One region of the Methylophaga sp. SB9B genome, then DNA from elsewhere that is predicted to be linked to it. Evidence: predicted binding sites of a transcription regulator. Region 1 holds the regulator's gene; each other region holds the start of a gene.
The links. Region 1 encodes FNR, which switches genes on or off when oxygen is low (the NO sensors DNR and NnrR bind a similar motif). Its sites were predicted from a motif close to TTGATNTANATCAA; they were not measured.

Region 1 (6,014 bases):
ATTTCCTAAGGCGCTTGTTTGCAGAAGGAGCCTTTTCCCAAGCCTTTATTCCCGTTTTAGCCGAGTACCGAGAGAAGGGAGATCGAGATCTGCAGCAGCTTATCGCAGCAACCAGCGGTACTTTGGCAGGCATTTTATTTTTCATCACCGCCATCGGGGTCATCGCTGCCCCCATTTTAATTGTTATTTTTGCTCCGGGCTTTATGGATCAGCCTGAAAAGCTGCAGTTGGCAGGAGAGCTATTAAGAATCACTTTCCCTTATATTCTCTTTGTTTCGCTTACCGCTTTAGCCAGCTCAATTCTGAATAGCTTTGGCAAATTTGCCGTACCGGCATTTACCCCGGTATTTTTGAATATTTCGATGATTAGTTGTGCGTTATGGTTAGCGCCGCATTTAGACGAGCCGGTAAAAGCCTTAGCTTGGGGGGTGTTTATCGGCGGGGTAGTGCAATTACTATTTCAAATGCCGTTTTTAATGAAAATAGGCAGCTTACCGAAACCACGCTGGGGATGGAAAGACGAGGGCGTACAAAAAATCTTAAAACTGATGATTCCAGCTATGTTTGGCGTCTCTGTTTCACAAATTAATTTGTTACTCGATACCTTACTGGCTTCCTTTCTAATCACCGGCAGTATTTCCTGGTTATATTATTCTGACCGTTTAGTGGAATTCCCATTAGGCATATTGGGGATAGCACTGGCGACTGTGATATTACCTAACCTTTCCAAAAAACATGCTACCGCTTCAATGCAGGAATTTTCCCACACAATTGACTGGGCTTTACGTTGGGTATTTTTAATCGGCACACCAGCAGCTATAGGATTGATTATTCTGGCTGAACCGTTGTTAGTGACTTTGTTTCAATATGGCGAATTTACCCCTTATGATGCCCATCAGGCCTCTTTGAGCTTAATGGCTTATGGATTAGGTCTATTGCCGTTTATTTTCATTAAAGTGCTGGCGCCAGGCTTTTACGCTCGGCAAGATACCAAAACACCAGTCAAAATCGGCATTATTGCCATGGTCAGCAATATGGTGCTGAATATTATTCTGATGATTTATCTGGCCCATGTAGGGCTTGCCTTAGCAACCGCATTATCGGCCATGCTCAATGCCGGACTGCTGTATTACACCTTACGCAAAAAAGCAGTTTATGAACCTATCGCTGGCTGGGGAATATTCTTTATTCGTACATTTTTGGCCAATGCATCTCTTGTCTTAGTCCTAATGTGGCTAACACCGGCAAATAGTGAATGGATAAGCTGGGATGGCTGGCATCGTTTTGGGATCTTAATGGGGCTGATTACAATCTCAGCAATCATCTATTTTGCTGTTCTAACACTTTGCGGAGTCAGGCTAAAGACTTTAATTAAGCCACATTCCCAGCCATAAAGCTCCTTGAGGAGGGCTTTATGGCTGAAAAAGTGACAGAGAAGCTTAAAAGCGGCGGCCGATACCGATACCATAAACAAACGGATTAATATCTGCATTAATTTTGGCTGAACCAACCGCAGTATTTTTAAAGCGTGCTGTTGTATCAATATCCAGATATTTAATATCAAGATTGACGAACCAGTCTTGGTTAATAGCAATATCCACACCAGCCTGAGCCGCCCAACCCCATGAGCTTTCTAACTTAACTTTGTCGCCTGAGTTGGCAACACCTGAATTGCTCGGCACTTTTTCATCGAAGAAGTAAGTGTAATTGATACCAGCTCCAACGTAAGGACGAATATTAGAATCCGGTAAGAAGTGATACTGAAGAGTCAGTGTGGGTGGCAAAACTTTGGTATCAATAACATCTCTCGATCCAAGAGTACTAGCCACGCCACCTGCAGATTTATGTGTACTAACAGTATGCTCTGAATAACCGAGGATCAATTCAACACCCCAGTTGCGGGTTATCATGTAAGTAATATCCAGCTCTGGCACAGTATCATTATCAACCGTCACGCCTTTACCTAAATTACCTGCAGCTTCTGTCCATAAGGTACCACTGCTGTCATTCGGATTAACATTAATAATACGCCCCCGAATCAACCAGTCACCAGCCTCATAAGCCATAACTGTAGAAATAGGGCTGGCCAGACCAGCGGCCAACAAGATTGAGGAAATCAGGGGAATTTTTTTCATAATGTGACTCCGATAATGTTCTGATGTAATGCACAGTTTCAGATCATACGGAGTACCTGGATTAAGACATTGATCCAGGTCAATAAAAATGTTGCTAAAGCACTACGATTTTATCCGCAATGTTGTTTTAATGCCGCAAGGTCGAGCAGCGTGACCTCTTTACCTTGCGTTGTTAATAACTGCTGCTCTTGCAACTGTGTAAATAAACGACTGACCGTTTCGATTGCTAGGCCCAGATGATTCGCGATATCACCTCGCGACATCGTCAATTGAAATGACATTGCCGAATAACCGCGCTCGCTGAAACGTTGAGAAAGTGACAACAGAAAACTAATCAATTTTTCCTGGGCGGTTTTTTTACCCAAAGAAAGTAACAAATTTTTATCTGCGGACAACTCTTTGCTCAACCGGGTCATCAACTGATTTTGTAACTCCGGAATCGTGGCACTGAATTCCTGCAAACGCTCATAAGGTAATTCGCAAACACTACTGGCTTCAAGTGCACGAGCTGTCGATAAATAGCGCTGTTGATAAATGGCATCCATCCCAATAAACTCACCGGGGAAATAGAAGCTAGTGACTTGTTCACGACCATCTGCCGCTGAAATAGTAGTTTTGAACGAACCAGACCGCACTACAAAAATGGTCTTGAAGGTTGAGGCTGGCTCAAACAGAATTTGATGGCGTTTAAAACCGGCACTGCGTTTGATGATTTCATCCAGCTTGGATAAGTCATCCCGATGCAGACCTAAAGGCAGGCATAGTCGGTATAAAGCACATGACTGACAGGCTAACTGATGATGATGTTCAACCTTTGCAAGGTCCTGAAACAACGGTGTTATCATCTGGGCTTGTGTCATTTTATTATCCATAAAAAAGTCACTGACCATGATAACGCTTCAAACCCTGCACTGAAACAGTTATTATCTGTTTTTATTTCAGTTTTCAGGAAAGCAAATGACCGCTCGTAGCGCCACTGTTGCGCGTAACACGCTCGAAACACAAATTGAAGTTTCCATCAATCTGGATGGCAGCGGAAAATTTCAATCCGAAACCGGTGTGCCATTCCTCGATCACATGTTGGAACAAATTGCCCGACACGGCTTATTTGATCTACAAATCAAAGCAAATGGTGATCTGCACATTGATGCTCATCACACCGTTGAAGATGTCGGCATCACTATCGGTCAAGCATTAAAACAAGCTCTTGGCGACAAGAAAGGCGTTATTCGTTACGGTCATTCCTATGTGCCGCTGGATGAAGCTTTATCTCGGGTGGTATTGGACTTGTCCGGCCGTCCAGGCTTTGAGTTTGACGTGACCTTTACCCGCGACAAAATTGGTGAGTTTGACGTTGATCTGTTTTATGAGTTCTTTCAGGGCCTAGTCAACCATGCTGGCATTACGCTGCATATCGATAACCTTAAAGGTCGTAACGCGCACCATATCGCTGAAACCATCTTTAAAGCGTTTGGACGGGCATTACGTATGGCCGTTACCTTGGATGAGCGCGCATTACAACAATTGCCATCCACTAAAGGTGCGTTGTAATCGGGTTATCGATTTAATCATTTTCACTTTCTAGCCTAGGTTTTTGTTTTATGCGTCGCGTTGCAGTTATTGATTACGGCATGGGTAATTTACGCTCAGTCTCCAAAGCGTTGGAAGCCGTAGCAGATAACCACACCCAAATTATTGTTACCGCGGATCCGGCCGATATTCGTTCGGCTGATCACATTGTATTTCCCGGTGTGGGCGCTATTCGGGATTGCATGGCTGAACTCAAAAAACTCGAACTAGACAAAATTATCGTTGAAGTAGCCAAACAAAAACCGTTCCTCGGCATTTGTCTTGGCATGCAAGCTTTATTAACTCATAGTCAGGAAAACCAGGGCTCTGATGGTTTAAATATCATCGGTGGTGATGTGGTGTATTTTGACAAAGCAGTAGAACAGGGACTAAAAGTGCCCCATATGGGTTGGAATCAAGTTGAACAGACTTATGCTCATCCTTTATGGCAGGATATTGAACAAAACAGTCGTTTTTACTTTGTTCACAGTTTTTATGTTAAACCTGTAGATGAAGGGAAAGTGTCGGGCCGCAGTCATTACGCATTACCGTTTGCAGCGGCACTGGCACAAGAAAACCTGTTTGCCGTACAGTTTCACCCTGAAAAGAGCCAGCATGCCGGCTTGCAGTTATTGAAAAATTTTATTAACTGGGACGGTCAGTCCTGACAAATTGTTTGATGGAGAAAGCGTTATGTTATTAATCCCTGCCATTGATCTTAAAGAGGGTCACTGCGTTCGATTGCGTCAGGGACGCATGGAAGATAACACTGTATTTTCAGAAGATCCGCTGGCCGTAGCGACCAGATGGGTTGAAGCCGGTGCCAAACGATTGCACATGGTGGATCTGGACGGTGCTTTTGCGGGTAATCCTGTTAACGCTGATGTTATTCATCGAATCTGTGCTGCTTTTCCTGATTTGGATGTTCAGGTGGGGGGCGGCATTCGTGATGAAGATACCATTCAAACTTATCTTGATGCGGGTGTTCGTTACGTGATTATTGGCACCAAAGCCATTAATGCACCGCATTTTGTTGGCGACGTTTGTGCCGAGTTTCCGGGCCATATCATCGTCGGGCTGGATGCTAAAGATGGCAAAGTTGCCATTGATGGCTGGTCTAAATTATCCAATCATGATGTTATCGATATCGCTCAACAATTTGAGCAGGATGGGGTTGAGGCTATTATTTATACTGACATCAGCCGTGACGGCATGATGCAAGGTGTAAATCTGCAATCTACCCGTGATTTAGCCCGTGCCATCAATATCCCGGTAATTGCCTCTGGCGGTGTTACTAACTATGACGATATCAAAGCTCTCTGCCATTACGAGTCTGAAGGTGTTATGGGCGCTATTATTGGCCGGGCCATCTATGAAGGCACCATCGATTTGGCTGAAGGACAGGCATTGGCTGATCGTCTGAACCCACCTCTGCAATTCTGATATGGCACTGGCAAAACGCATCATTCCCTGTCTTGATGTCGATGCTGGACGCGTTGTTAAAGGCGTTCAGTTCGTCGATATCCGTGATGCCGGCGATCCGGTTGAAATCGCCAAACGATATGATGAACAAGGGGCAGATGAACTGACCTTTCTGGATATTACGGCGACTCATCATAATCGCGACACTATGGAAGATGTTGTGAAAGCCGTTGCTTCTCAGGTCTTCATTCCTCTTACTGTTGGTGGCGGCATTCGCACCGTGGCGGACATCCGTCGGATGTTGAATGCCGGTGCTGATAAAGTCGGTATTAATTCCGCAGCGGTTAAAAACCCTGATTTTGTTCGCGAAGCCGCAGAAAAATTCGGCTCACAATGCATCGTTGTGGCAATTGATGCCAAACGTGTTTCTGCTGAAGGTGAAACACCACGATGGGAAATTTTTACCCATGGTGGTCGAGAAGCAACCGGCATCGATGCGGTTGAATGGGCCAAAAAAATGGTTGAACTGGGTGCCGGTGAGATCCTGTTAACCAGTATGGATAGAGATGGCACTAAATCTGGATTTGATCTTGAACTGACCCGCGCGGTCAGTGATGCGGTAGTGGTACCGGTGATTGCCTCCGGTGGAGTCGGTAAATTGCAGGATCTGACTGATGGTATCAAGTTAGGTCATGCTGATGCAGTACTGGCTGCCAGCATTTTTCATTTTGGTGAACATACGGTCGGTGAAGCCAAACAACAAATGGCACAACAAGGTATTGAGGTCCGCTTATGAACGCATGGCTGGATCAAGTGAATTGGGGCAGTGATGGTTTAGCCCCGTTATCACACAAGAGTTTTCAACCAAGCAAGTACTTACTTTAGCCT
Region 2 (6,014 bases), on a different contig from region 1:
CAATTGTCAGAACAACACTTACAATGGCCCCAATCACAACTGCATCTAAACCCATAATCTTCTCCTGATTTGAACTAACTTATTTATTCAAGCCAGTTTTACTTTTTTATTCGCCACCACCAAGTTGATGCACATAGATAGCTAGTTTTTTGATTTCATTTTCACTCAAGCGTTCAGTTTCAGTGCCATCGTAATAGTCTTCTGGATCATCACCGAACTCTTCTGCTTCCAGACGCACTGCAAGTCTTTCATTCCAGGCTGGCATAACAGCAACGCGTGTTAATGGATCGTTTGCATCATTAACGCCGTGCAAAATAGTGTGACGGATTTCATCTGGCTCACCAGAAAAACGCCATACTTTATCAGCCAGATTCGCAGAACCAAGTTGCTGAATACCTTTGGCATCAGCTCCATGACAAGCTACACAGCCCTTCTCGTTATATAGCTTCCATTGTGCGTCGGTGGCTTCACCATTGGCACTGTTCACAACAAACTCAACTAAACCGTCTACTTCTTCTTCGGTTAATAAATTTGCATGTGCCGGCATCATGCCTTGACGACCTTTTGCCAACGTTTCGATAATTTTACTTACTGTGCCACCGTATAACCAATCATCATTGGCCAGGATAGGATAACCTGAACCTGGTTGAGGATAACCACCAACACCATGGCATGCAGCACAGTTATCACCATAAAGTACTTTGCTAGAACCTACGGCATAACGTAATAATTCGTCATCTTCCAAAATCTCTTCTGCAGTCATGGCAGCGATACGATCTTCAAAAGGTGCACGTTTTTCTTCGATTTTTGCCAGGTCTTCTTTATATTCTTTAATTTGAGTCCAACCCAAAATACCCTTGGTATTGCCAGTCACTAACGGCAGTGATGGATACAAAATAAAATAAACCAGAACTAACAATCCACTCAGGTATAAAGCTATTGTCCACCAGCGTGGCGGCGGATTAGTTAACTCTCTGATGCCATCCCATTCATGACCTGTATCTGGACATTCATGAGGATTTTTATTGTTATCAGCCATCATTTTTCTCCGAATTTATATCGTCATCTCTCAGCGCCATGTCACGGTGTGATTCAAGTTTTTCTTTATTCTTAGGTCGTAATGCCCAGAAATACATACCAAACATCAATATAAAAATAATGACTGTCAGTATCGTGCCCACCCAATCACTTGCGGTCATGGCCGACCAGTTTGTCTCAAAATAAGACAAGAAATTACTCACGGTAATCTCTACCTGGTTCAAACTGGATCATTGTGCCAAGTACCTGCAGATAAGCTACCAAAGCTTCCATTTCCGTTTTGCCTTCTACCGCTTCGGCAGCACCCAGAATTTGTTCATCTGTATAAGGTACGCCCAATACTTTCATTGCTTTCAAGCGGCGAACCATGCCTTCGCCATTGATGGTGGCATTATCTAGCCATGGGTAGCGTGGCATGATGGACTCAGGCACTACAGAACGTGGGTCACGAAGATGCTGGATATGCCATGCATCAGAGTATTTTCCACCTACACGAGCCAAGTCAGGCCCAGTACGCTTAGACCCCCACTGAAATGGGTGATCATATTTAGATTCAACTGCTAATGAATAATGACCATAACGATCTTTTTCATCACGGAATGGACGCACCATTTGTGAATGGCATAAATAACAGCCTTCACGTTGATAGACGTCACGACCAGCCAATTCTAAAGCCGTATATGGACGAACACCTTGCAGTTCTTCATATTCAGGAAAGACATCATCCTCAAATGTATTTTGCAGATAAAACAACGGGACAATCTCAACAATACCGCCTACAGACACTACTAATGCTGTAGCTAGAGCAAGTCCCCAAACGTTTTGTTCAACCCAATCTTGAAAACTAACGCGTTTATTAGATTTATTAGCCATGCTGATTCCCTCAAATATTCGCTGCAGTTGCCATTTCGGCAGATGGTTTTGCAATCGCGCGGCGAATAGTCACTGTTACGTTAAACAGCATGATGACCGCACCCAGGAAGAAAATCAGTCCACCGATTGCACGCATCGCGTAGTAAGGATGCATCTGTGCGACTGACTCAACAAAGGTATATGCCAAGTTGCCGTATTCATCATAAGCACGCCACATCAGACCTTGCATAATGCCTGATACCCACATTGCGGTGATGTAAATCGCAGTACCGATGGTCGCCATCCAGAAATGCAGATTAACCAGCTTAACGGAATACATCGTCGTACCCCACATGCGTTCAACCATATGATACAACGCACCTACAGAAACCATCGCAACCCAGCCAAGCGCACCTGAGTGAACATGACCGATAGTCCAGTCAGTGTAATGTGACAAGGCGTTTACTGTTTTCGAAGCCATAACCGGGCCTTCAAAAGTCGACATCGCGTAGAACGCTAAAGAGACAATCAGGAATCGTAAAATATAGTCCGTGCGTAATTTGTCCCAAGCACCACTCAGAGTGAACATACCGTTTAACGCACCACCCCATGAAGGAATAATCATCGCTAATGAAATGGCAGCACCCAGTGAACCTGTCCAATCTGGTAATGCTGTGTATTGAAGGTGGTGAGCACCTAACCACACATAACCAAATACCAACGCCCAGAAATGGATAACCGATAAACGGTAAGAATAAACAGGACGGTTTGCCTGTTTAGGTACGAAGTAGTACATGATGCCAAGGAAACCCGCAGTCAGGAAGAAACCAACTGCGTTATGACCCCACCACCATTGAATCATCGCATCCTGAACTCCAGAGAAGATCGAATACGATTTCCACATGCTGACAGGAATAGCCAAGCTGTTTACTACATGGAGATAGGTGATCATGATCATCATTGCCAGGAAGAACCAGTTGGCAACATAGATATGTGAAACCTTACGGATCGATAAGGTCATGATGAAATTGAACATGTAGCTTACCCAGACTACCGCAATCAAAATATCCAGCGGCCATTCCAGCTCAGCATATTCTTTTGATTGAGTTAAGCCTAAAGGCAACGTGATGATGGCGCCGAGAATAATCAGGTTCCATCCCCAAAAGGTGAACCAGGCCAATTTATCACTCCAGAGTCTTACTCCAGAGGTACGTTGCACAACATAAAATGCTGTGGCCATTAATGTTGATCCACCAAATGCAAAAATTACCGTATTGGTATGCAATGGACGTAATCGACCAAAACTAATGTAAGGATTATCAAAATTAAGATCTGGCCAGGCTAACTGCGATGCAATAAATACACCCATACCCGTTCCGGCAACCAAATAGACTACCGCCATATAGGAGAACCATTTGACTACTTCAAAGTTATACTGTTGTTTCGCCTGCATAGCGATCACACCTTCTCTCTCATGAAAACTCTATCACTGCTTCTTTTATTTATTCTCAGAAACAGAACCCAATTTCATATCGCCCAACAATCAAGCTCGACAAATTTTACCGCAAAACAACAATGTTGATGCTTTCAAATCCGTGATCCAGATCAACTTTGCTGATTTTGCTAAGCCTTTTGCCAAAAATTGCGAGCCTATAAGCTTTTTCGCAAACTTTGCGTTGACTAAACCAGGGAATTTTCCTGACTTCATCAGGTGTGGTCAAGTTTTAGCGATTCATTCATTCATCTAATCCCTAATAACTGACATAAAACAAAGGTTTAAACCTTATGCTTAATATGGGTATTCACATCAATAACCACAAACATTGAAGATCACCCGCATTCAGACTCTAAATCAAGTAGCAATATTGGCTTTCTGCCTTCATTTAATAGCAAATTGTAGGTACGACAAGCAGCACCAAGCGACATTATTTCTAATGAAATACCATATTGGGCAAATGTGTGGGTAATTTTGATCGAGTGAGAGGTAAGACCGTCATCCTTCACCAAGATGACAACGTCGGCTTGAAAGGATTTGATTTTTTTAATCTGTGTATCGCTGATATTTTCATCGAAGCGATTCAGATCCAGCGCATCAAATATGCCTTCAGGAGTGAGAATGCAATTATGCGTGATCTGTTGTTGAGGTTGATTTGAAGATTGAATCAGCAGAAAGCCGTCGCCATAACTTTTTATTACAAGAGCGTCAGTAACGGCTTCCTGACTAATTTTCATTTTTTATTAAAAACCAGCGGCATTATTTACGCGATCACGTAACTCTTTTCCGGGTTTGAAATGCGGTACATATTTTTCATCAAGCTTAACGGATTCACCACTTTTTGGATTACGTCCCACTCTGGGTGGACGATGATGCAAGGTGAAACTGCCAAACCCTCTGATCTCAATACGATCACCACGTGACAGACAATCACTCATCTGTTCAAGAATTAACTTCACCGCTAGTTCAACGTCTCGATAATTCAATAGAGATTGTTTTTCGGATAGTATTTCTATCAAATCAGACTTGGTCATAATTTCCTAGATTCCCGGCAGTAGACTTTGGGTTATGCCTTAACGTTAAGGCAGCTGTGTAACAAGAAAAAATAAGCATCCGGTAAATTACCGGATGCTTACTAAATGAACAGATTAGCTATCTTTCTGATTCATTTGTTCTTTCAGCAAATCACCTAAAGTGGTATTGCCGGAACTAACATTACTGTACTCTTTCACAGCTTCGGACTCTTCTTGATCATCCTTAGCTTTAATAGACAGAGTCAGCGTGCGATCCTTGCGCGACATTCCTGTAAATTTAGCTTCTACTTCATCACCGACATTCAGCACTTTGCTGGCATCTTCGATACGTTCACGCGAAATATCCGCAACACGAACATAACCTTCAACGCCTTCTGCCAATTCAATTGTTGCGCCTTTGGCATCAACTTCAGTGACCTTACCTGTAACAACAGAACCACGTGGATGTTCAGACAAATAGGCAGAGAATGGATCATCCTGCAATTGTTTGATACCCAGAGAAATACGTTCACGTTCAGGATCAATTGCCAGTACTACGGCTTCAACTTCATCGCCTTTCTTGAAGTCACGAATCAGTTCTTCGTTTTCTTCTTCCCAAGAGATGTCAGACAAGTGAATCAGGCCGTCAATGCCACCGTCCAAACCAATGAAGATACCGAAATCAGTGATTGATTTGATAGCGCCACTGACTTTGTCACCTTTGTTATGAGTCATTGAGAACTCTTCCCAAGGGTTGGTTTGGCACTGTTTGATACCCAGTGAAATACGACGACGTTCTGCATCGATATCCAGAACCATTACTTCAACTTCTTCGCCTAATGTGACCAGCTTAGAAGGATGTACGTTTTTGTTGGTCCAGTCCATTTCAGACATGTGAACCAAACCTTCAACGCCGTCTTCGATTTCAACAAAGCAACCGTAGTCAGCAATGTTGGTCACTTTACCTTGAATGCGTGTGCTGTTCGGATAACGACGAGCGATATCTTTCCAAGGATCATCACCCAATTGTTTCAGGCCTAACGATACACGTTCACGATCTTTATCAAATTTCAGAACTTGAACATCGATTTCATCACCGATGGCAACAACTTCTGAAGGATGTTTAACACGTTTCCATGCCATATCAGTGATATGCAACAGACCATCAATACCGCCAAGGTCAACAAACGCGCCGTAATCTGTCAGGTTCTTAACGATACCTTTAACTACTTTGCCTTCTTCCAATGTTTCCAGAAGAGCTTCGCGTTCAACACTGTTCTCAGCTTCCATAATGGCACGGCGAGAAACAACGATATTGTTACGTGGGCGATCCAGCTTAATCAGTTTGAACTCAAGCTCTTTGCCTTCGAGGTGTGAAGTATCACGAATAGGACGCACATCAACCAGTGAACCTGGCAGGAACGCACGGATGTTTTCCAGATCAACAGTGAAACCACCTTTGACTTTTCCAGAGATAATCCCCAGAACAGTTTCATTAGCTTCGAATGCGTGTTCCAATCTGATCCATGCTTCGGCCGCTTTGGCTTTTTCACGTGATAATAATGTCGCACCAAATCCATCTTCCAGAGTTTCCAGAGAAACATCGACCAAATCAC
Region 3 (6,014 bases), on a different contig from region 1:
TGTTGACGCGTTAAATCTCAATATCAAACAACGCGTGTTAGGTGTCAAAGCCAGACTCTATGGCGATATTGTCTATAGTCGTTTCCCGCAAATCAGTCTGGGTATTCAGCATAAAAAGCTCGATGATCCAACAGTAGCTTATCTGTTAGGGGCTGATGAAGATTCAGGAACGGATGTTTATCTAGCCGCCAGCAAATTGCATCTCGGCGCAATTGGCGGATATAACTGGTTATGGAATATCACCGCTCGCTCAACCGAAGCCAATCAAACCGGCTTATTGGGGTTTGGCAGCGCAGAGCGTGGTAATCAGCGTGAGATAGTTCTTGAAGCTTCAACTGCTATTTTATTTGGTCGGCATTTGGCTTTGGGCGTTGAATACCGTCAAAAGCCCGATAATCTGGGCTTAAAAGAAGATGACTGGTCAAACGTGTTTGTGGCTTGGTTTCCTAATAAAGTCATTAGTTTGACGGCAGCCTGGTTGGATTTGGGTGAAATCGCCGGTGCCAAAAATCAGCAAGGTGCTTATTTTTCTGTGACGGGTTACTTCTGATGCTGACAAACTTTCGAAACAGTTTTTTTTGGGGCTTGCTGTTTGTTATTTGCTGGCTGTGCCACCACCCCACAGACAACTTTGTATGACAAATTAGGTGGTGAACCGGGAATCCATAATATCGTCGAGAACCTGGTGCAAGAAATTGGTCGTGATGAACAAGTATTTCATTATTTTGCCCAGTCACGGGTCAGCAGGTTTAAAGAAAATCTGATTGAACATTTCTGTGCTATATCCGATGGGCCATGTCAGTACACCGGCGACAATATGGTGGATATTCATACAGGCATGAATATCAATGAAAGGGATTTTAACCACCTAGTGGATTTATTGATTAATGCCATGGATGACGAGGGTATTCCGCATCGAATACAGAACCAGCTGATTGCCAGACTCGCGCAATTACGCGAAGAAATCATTTATCGCTGATTAAGCTTCTTCATCCATTTCTGCTTCCTTTACCGGAAACTGTGGGATATGAGTGAAAATGACCTGATTGCGACCATGATCTTTAGCTTTATATAAAGCCGAGTCGGCCGCCTGCAAAATGACATCCATTGGTGGTACATCGTCTTCCGGCCATAGCAAGCAAACCCCACAACTCATGGTGACAGGAATTAACTCCGATCCACCAGTAATTGGCGTCGATGAAATAACGGTTCGTAACCGTTCAAAAGATGCCGTTGCCTCTTCCGGTTTTAATTGCAGGGCAATTAAAAATTCCTCACCACCAAAGCGTCCGAGTACGTCATAGCTACGCAAAGTGGTCTTCAAACGGGCTGCAAAACCTCGTAATATTTCATCACCAACAGCATGGCCGTAGGTATCGTTTATCTTTTTAAAATTATCGATATCACATAAAGCCACACAATAAATCTTGTCATTGCGTGAGGAACGTTTTAACTCATCGGTAATCCGCTCAATTGCTGCATAACGATTAAAAATAGCGGTGAGATGATCGTGCGTCGCCCGGTAAATTAAATCTTGGTAGAGATGTGATAACGGATTAGCCAGACGACGTGCCAGTAGAGTGCTCAAGACAACTGCAATCACAACAATCACCAGCGTTAACAACAGCAACGAATAATTTAACCGATCAAACACCTGATAAAACACTGATAAATCGGCCAGCAGAAACAGTTGTATTTGTTGCTCCAAAGAACTTTGCAGTGCAACTTTTTCCAATAAATAGTCTGAGCGTTGCCACCACAATTTCGGTAGATTTTCTTGCTGTAAAATGGTTTCAAACTCAGCTTTATCTATGTTTAATGTGCTTAAAAACAAATCTGATAGTGACGACTGAAAAATGATATCCAGTCCTGTTTTTAGCTTTAATTCTTCAAGCAACATACCATTGATTTCAAACGCTATAACGCTAATACCAATTTGATGAGGAGCTCTGATGGGCAAACTAAACAAGCGGTATAAACGGTTATTTACTTCTACAAACTGACCTGCTTCTGAAGCTCGGTTGAAATCTAACCAATTAACATTGGCCAATTCTGTAAAGGGAAAGTCCAGTTCATTGCCGGCAATCAACTCTCCATCATTATTCAGCACCAACATCAGATCAGCCTGAATTCGTTGGGCATGGTTGGTAAGCATACTGGTAATAGTCGGCAGATCGTTGGTTGCAATGGCTTGTCTGAAACCAAAATCCTGAGTAATCACATTGCTTGAGTAACGCAAATTTGATTCACGACTCTCGATATATTGCTGCAGAAAATACGAAGCATTCGCTACCTGCGAATTCATCTGCCGTTGGTTATGCTGGCTGATAAACCATCCATGACTGAACTGCATGGCCAGAGCTGTCAATATGATCAGACTGACACAAAGCAGAATAACTCTAGCCTTTATGCTATTCATCTATGTCGTTGTTTCCAAAAACTGTTAAAGGTCTATTTTCTGTTGGAAGCTGATGCTGCGATTAACACCAACTTCTAAGGTAACCGCCAGACTTTAATTTTCTGCCCGGTTTTAAAACCAAACAAGCGATTGCCGCCCACTGCCACTGCAATATATTGTTTGCCATCAATTCGATAAGTTATGGGCGGCGCATTAACGCCAGCATCAGTTTTACCACTCCAGCGTTTTTCGCCAGAATCGGCATCAAAAGCCATCAACTCGCCACTGCCCTCTCCAGTAAACACCAATCCACTGGCGGTACTTAACACGCCCCCGATCAACGGGTTTTCAGTTTTCACTTGCCAGACAATCTTGCCACTATCCAAATCAATTGCCGTCAACAATCCATGTTTTTCAGGGGTATTGATAGGCGACATCGAAGAATAGCGTACGGCGTCCTTACCTTCACTTGCGGCCTGCTGATGTAATTTATACTCCACCGGCCAATGGATGCCAGGAATAAACACCAAGCGACGCCGAGCATCTACTGATACCGGAGACCAATTGGCTCCTCCCATAACACCGGGGTAAATGATCGTGCCCTCAGCGCTTGGCAGCGAGAACATATTTTTTTGGGGAACGAATGCTTCACTTTTATACAAAAAATTGCCATTACGCCGATCATGCACATAAAACCAGCCGGTTTTACCCGCCTGACCAATTGCTGGAACCGGCTGACCTCTGATCGTTATATCAAATAATACTGGCGGACTGGCAACATCATATCCCCACAGATCGTGTGGCACTTGTTGATAATGCCAGCGATAATCACCACTACTGGCATCAAGGGCCAGTAAAGAACTGCTGTAAAGATTATCGCCAGGACGTGACGATCCTTCCATTTGAGGTGAGGGGTTACCCGTGCCGAAATGCAATATGCCAGTATAGGGATCAATAACCGGCGTACTCCAGGCAGAAGCACCGCCATAGCGCCAGGCATCGGCATTTTCTTGCAATGCGGCTTTTTCATTAGTGATATTACGAGGTAATTCAACCCCATCAGCCGTTTTGGTAACGAAGTTGCCCTCCCAGTTTTCCGACTTGATTGTGTCAAACTGCCACTTCTGTTCACCAGTGTGAATATCGTAGCCCGCCATAAACCCGCGACGTCCATATTTTCCGGCAATACCGACAACGGTTCCCAGAGGCGAGTCAGAATCGACTGCATCCAAATGCAATCCATAACCTACACCAGTGATGCCAATGATGACCGTATCCTGATAAATCATCGGCGCCATATTAATACCGGCACCAGAAGTGCCAGACACACTGCCCAGCTCAGTATCCTCAAGTTTGCTGGCATCTTCGCTGATGCCGGTGTTCTCACCAATAACACGATGGTCCCAACGTTTTTTGCCGGTTTTGGCATCCAATGCAATCAGTCGGGCATCAATAGTGCCGGTAAAAACCATGCCATTGGACACAGCAACACCACGATTGGCCGATCCACAGCAAATCGGATAATCCTTGTCCAAATCATGCTGATAACGCCATAACTGTTTGCCCGTCGCGGCATCCAAGGCAATGACGTCATTAAACGGCAAAGAAACATACATCACGCCATCCTGTACCACCGGCGTAGCTTGAAAAGTGTCATTAACACCGGTATCAAACTCCCATGCTTCGACCAGACCGGTCACATTACTTTTATTGATTTGTGTCAGTTTACTGTGTCGCTGGTGCAAGTTATCACCACCATAAACGGGCCAGTCGTTTTCTGCTGCTGAAAGTGGCAGCGATATCACTGTCAACAAGCCGCTTAACCAGATGAAGTCTTTTACTCGCATTGTTTTCTCTCTCTAATTATTATTTAGTCATGATAACAATTAATCCCCGCTGGATAGCGCTTATCATGCTGATTGGATCTATTGATCCAGATCAATTACCTGCCTGTTAACCCCACTGCAAATAATTACTCCGCTTACACTCAAATTCACGACAACTGAATAAATTGAGGTGGGCAATGTATAAAACACTCTTATTGGGTCTGGTTACCCTTATGAATGTTTCACCTGTCATGGCTAATCGCCTGGCAAATGAACCGATTAAGCCTATTCAGCCTTTTATTATCACCGAACCGGATAAAGTTGAACTCGGGAAAAAACTCTTTTTCGATCCCCGGCTATCTCGTTCCGGTTTTATCTCCTGTAACTCATGCCATAATCTGAGTATGGGCGGCAGTGACAATCTGCCGACATCGATAGGTCATAACTGGCAACAAGGCCCTATCAATTCGCCCACCGTGTTGAATTCCAGCATGAATCTGGCGCAATTCTGGGATGGTCGTGCCGCCGATTTACAGGAACAGGCTGCCGGTCCAATTGCCAATCCAATGGAAATGGCTTTCAGCCACTCTTTAGCCATCGATGTTCTACGTTCGATTCCTCAATATGTTGCTGAGTTCAATAAAATTTATGGCAGCGATGACATTACACTGGATCAAGTCACCAACGCTATTGCTGTGTTTGAAGAAACATTGGTTACGCCGAATTCACGTTTCGATTTATGGCTTAACGGTAATGACAACGCTTTAACCGATACGGAAATTGCCGGTTATCAAAAGTTCAAACAAATCGGTTGTGTAGCCTGTCATAACGGCGAAGCAGTTGGTGGTAGCTCGTTTCAAAGAATGGGTATTATGGAGCCCTACCAAACAGATAACCCTGCCGAAGGGCGTATTGCCGTGACCGGTAAAGATGCCGACCGCTTTTCCTTTAAAGTACCGACCTTACGTAATGTTGAATTGACCTATCCGTATTTCCACGACGGTGCGTATTGGAAACTGGAAGATGCCGTGGATGTAATGGCCAGATTGCAATTGGGCCAGCAACTTGAAGAGCAGGACATCAAAAATATCACTGCATTTTTGAAAACGCTGACTGGTGACCAACCGCAATTTGCTATACCGCAACTACCACCATCAACGCCTAATACGCCAATTCCTGTTCCCTTCGAAAACTAATCGTGTCAAAAAAACGGAGATGAAAATCATCACCGGGCTTTTTTATGGGCTAGTCAGGTAAATCTGCCACACGATCGACTACTGCAGCATATAAATCTCTGGTCGAAGCAATGGCCGCATCCTGAACCTGTTCTGCCGGGACCAGTTTGCCATGAGCAGCTTCAAGCGGACGAGTCGCTGTAGCACTGGCGACCACAGTCGGTTTATATCCCAAATTAAATCCGCCATGTGCTGTGGAGTTCACACACATATGCGTCATAAATCCCGCTAACACGATGTTCTCAATTTTCAGCGATTTCAGTCGTTCGTCCAGCTCTGTTTGAATAAATGAATTGGGAAAGTTTTTAGTGATTACATACTCCCCATCCTGCGGCGCTACTTCACTGGAGATTTGGCCGATATCTGAGGTTAAATCATACGGTGAGCCAGGGCCACCATCATGCTGAATATGAAAGATAGGAATATTGGCAGCCCTTGCCCGTTTGAGTAAGGCTTTCGCTTCAACAATCGCTTCTTCTACGCCACTGAGCTGCATAACGCCTCTGCGATAGGTATTTTGACAATCAATCAAAATCAAAGCCGAATCACTCAAAT

Region 2: a site for FNR is predicted at 3,486-3,499, ahead of ccoN (cytochrome-c oxidase, cbb3-type subunit I). Genes of this name have one in related genera too.
Region 3: a site for FNR is predicted at 4,327-4,340, ahead of E8Q33_RS14135 (cytochrome-c peroxidase). Genes of this name have one in related genera too.

The regions. Positions count from the first base shown of each region.
Region 1 is NZ_SSXS01000005.1:33,242-39,255, forward strand. It holds gene murJ (murein biosynthesis integral membrane protein MurJ) at 1-1,394, shown strand, start outside; gene E8Q33_RS06735 (OmpW family protein) at 1,440-2,135, opposite strand; gene fnr (fumarate/nitrate reduction transcriptional regulator Fnr) at 2,246-2,995, opposite strand; gene hisB (imidazoleglycerol-phosphate dehydratase HisB) at 3,093-3,686, shown strand; gene hisH (imidazole glycerol phosphate synthase subunit HisH) at 3,737-4,372, shown strand; gene hisA (1-(5-phosphoribosyl)-5-[(5-phosphoribosylamino)methylideneamino]imidazole-4-carboxamide isomerase) at 4,398-5,147, shown strand; gene hisF (imidazole glycerol phosphate synthase subunit HisF) at 5,149-5,922, shown strand; partial or broken gene hisI (phosphoribosyl-AMP cyclohydrolase) at 5,919-6,014, shown strand, end outside.
Region 2 is NZ_SSXS01000001.1:79,670-85,683, forward strand. It holds gene ccoP (cytochrome-c oxidase, cbb3-type subunit III) at 107-1,042, opposite strand; gene E8Q33_RS00365 (cbb3-type cytochrome c oxidase subunit 3) at 1,032-1,241, opposite strand; gene ccoO (cytochrome-c oxidase, cbb3-type subunit II) at 1,234-1,911, opposite strand; gene ccoN (cytochrome-c oxidase, cbb3-type subunit I) at 1,922-3,343, opposite strand; gene E8Q33_RS00380 (MTH938/NDUFAF3 family protein) at 3,721-4,122, opposite strand; gene E8Q33_RS00385 (integration host factor subunit beta) at 4,129-4,419, opposite strand; gene rpsA (30S ribosomal protein S1) at 4,534-6,014, opposite strand, start outside.
Region 3 is NZ_SSXS01000015.1:40,779-46,792, forward strand. It holds gene E8Q33_RS14115 (DUF3034 family protein) at 1-550, shown strand, start outside; gene E8Q33_RS14120 (group 1 truncated hemoglobin) at 593-979, shown strand; gene E8Q33_RS14125 (diguanylate cyclase) at 980-2,419, opposite strand; gene E8Q33_RS14130 (PQQ-binding-like beta-propeller repeat protein) at 2,494-4,245, opposite strand; gene E8Q33_RS14135 (cytochrome-c peroxidase) at 4,422-5,420, shown strand; gene E8Q33_RS14140 (cysteine hydrolase family protein) at 5,470-6,014, opposite strand, start outside.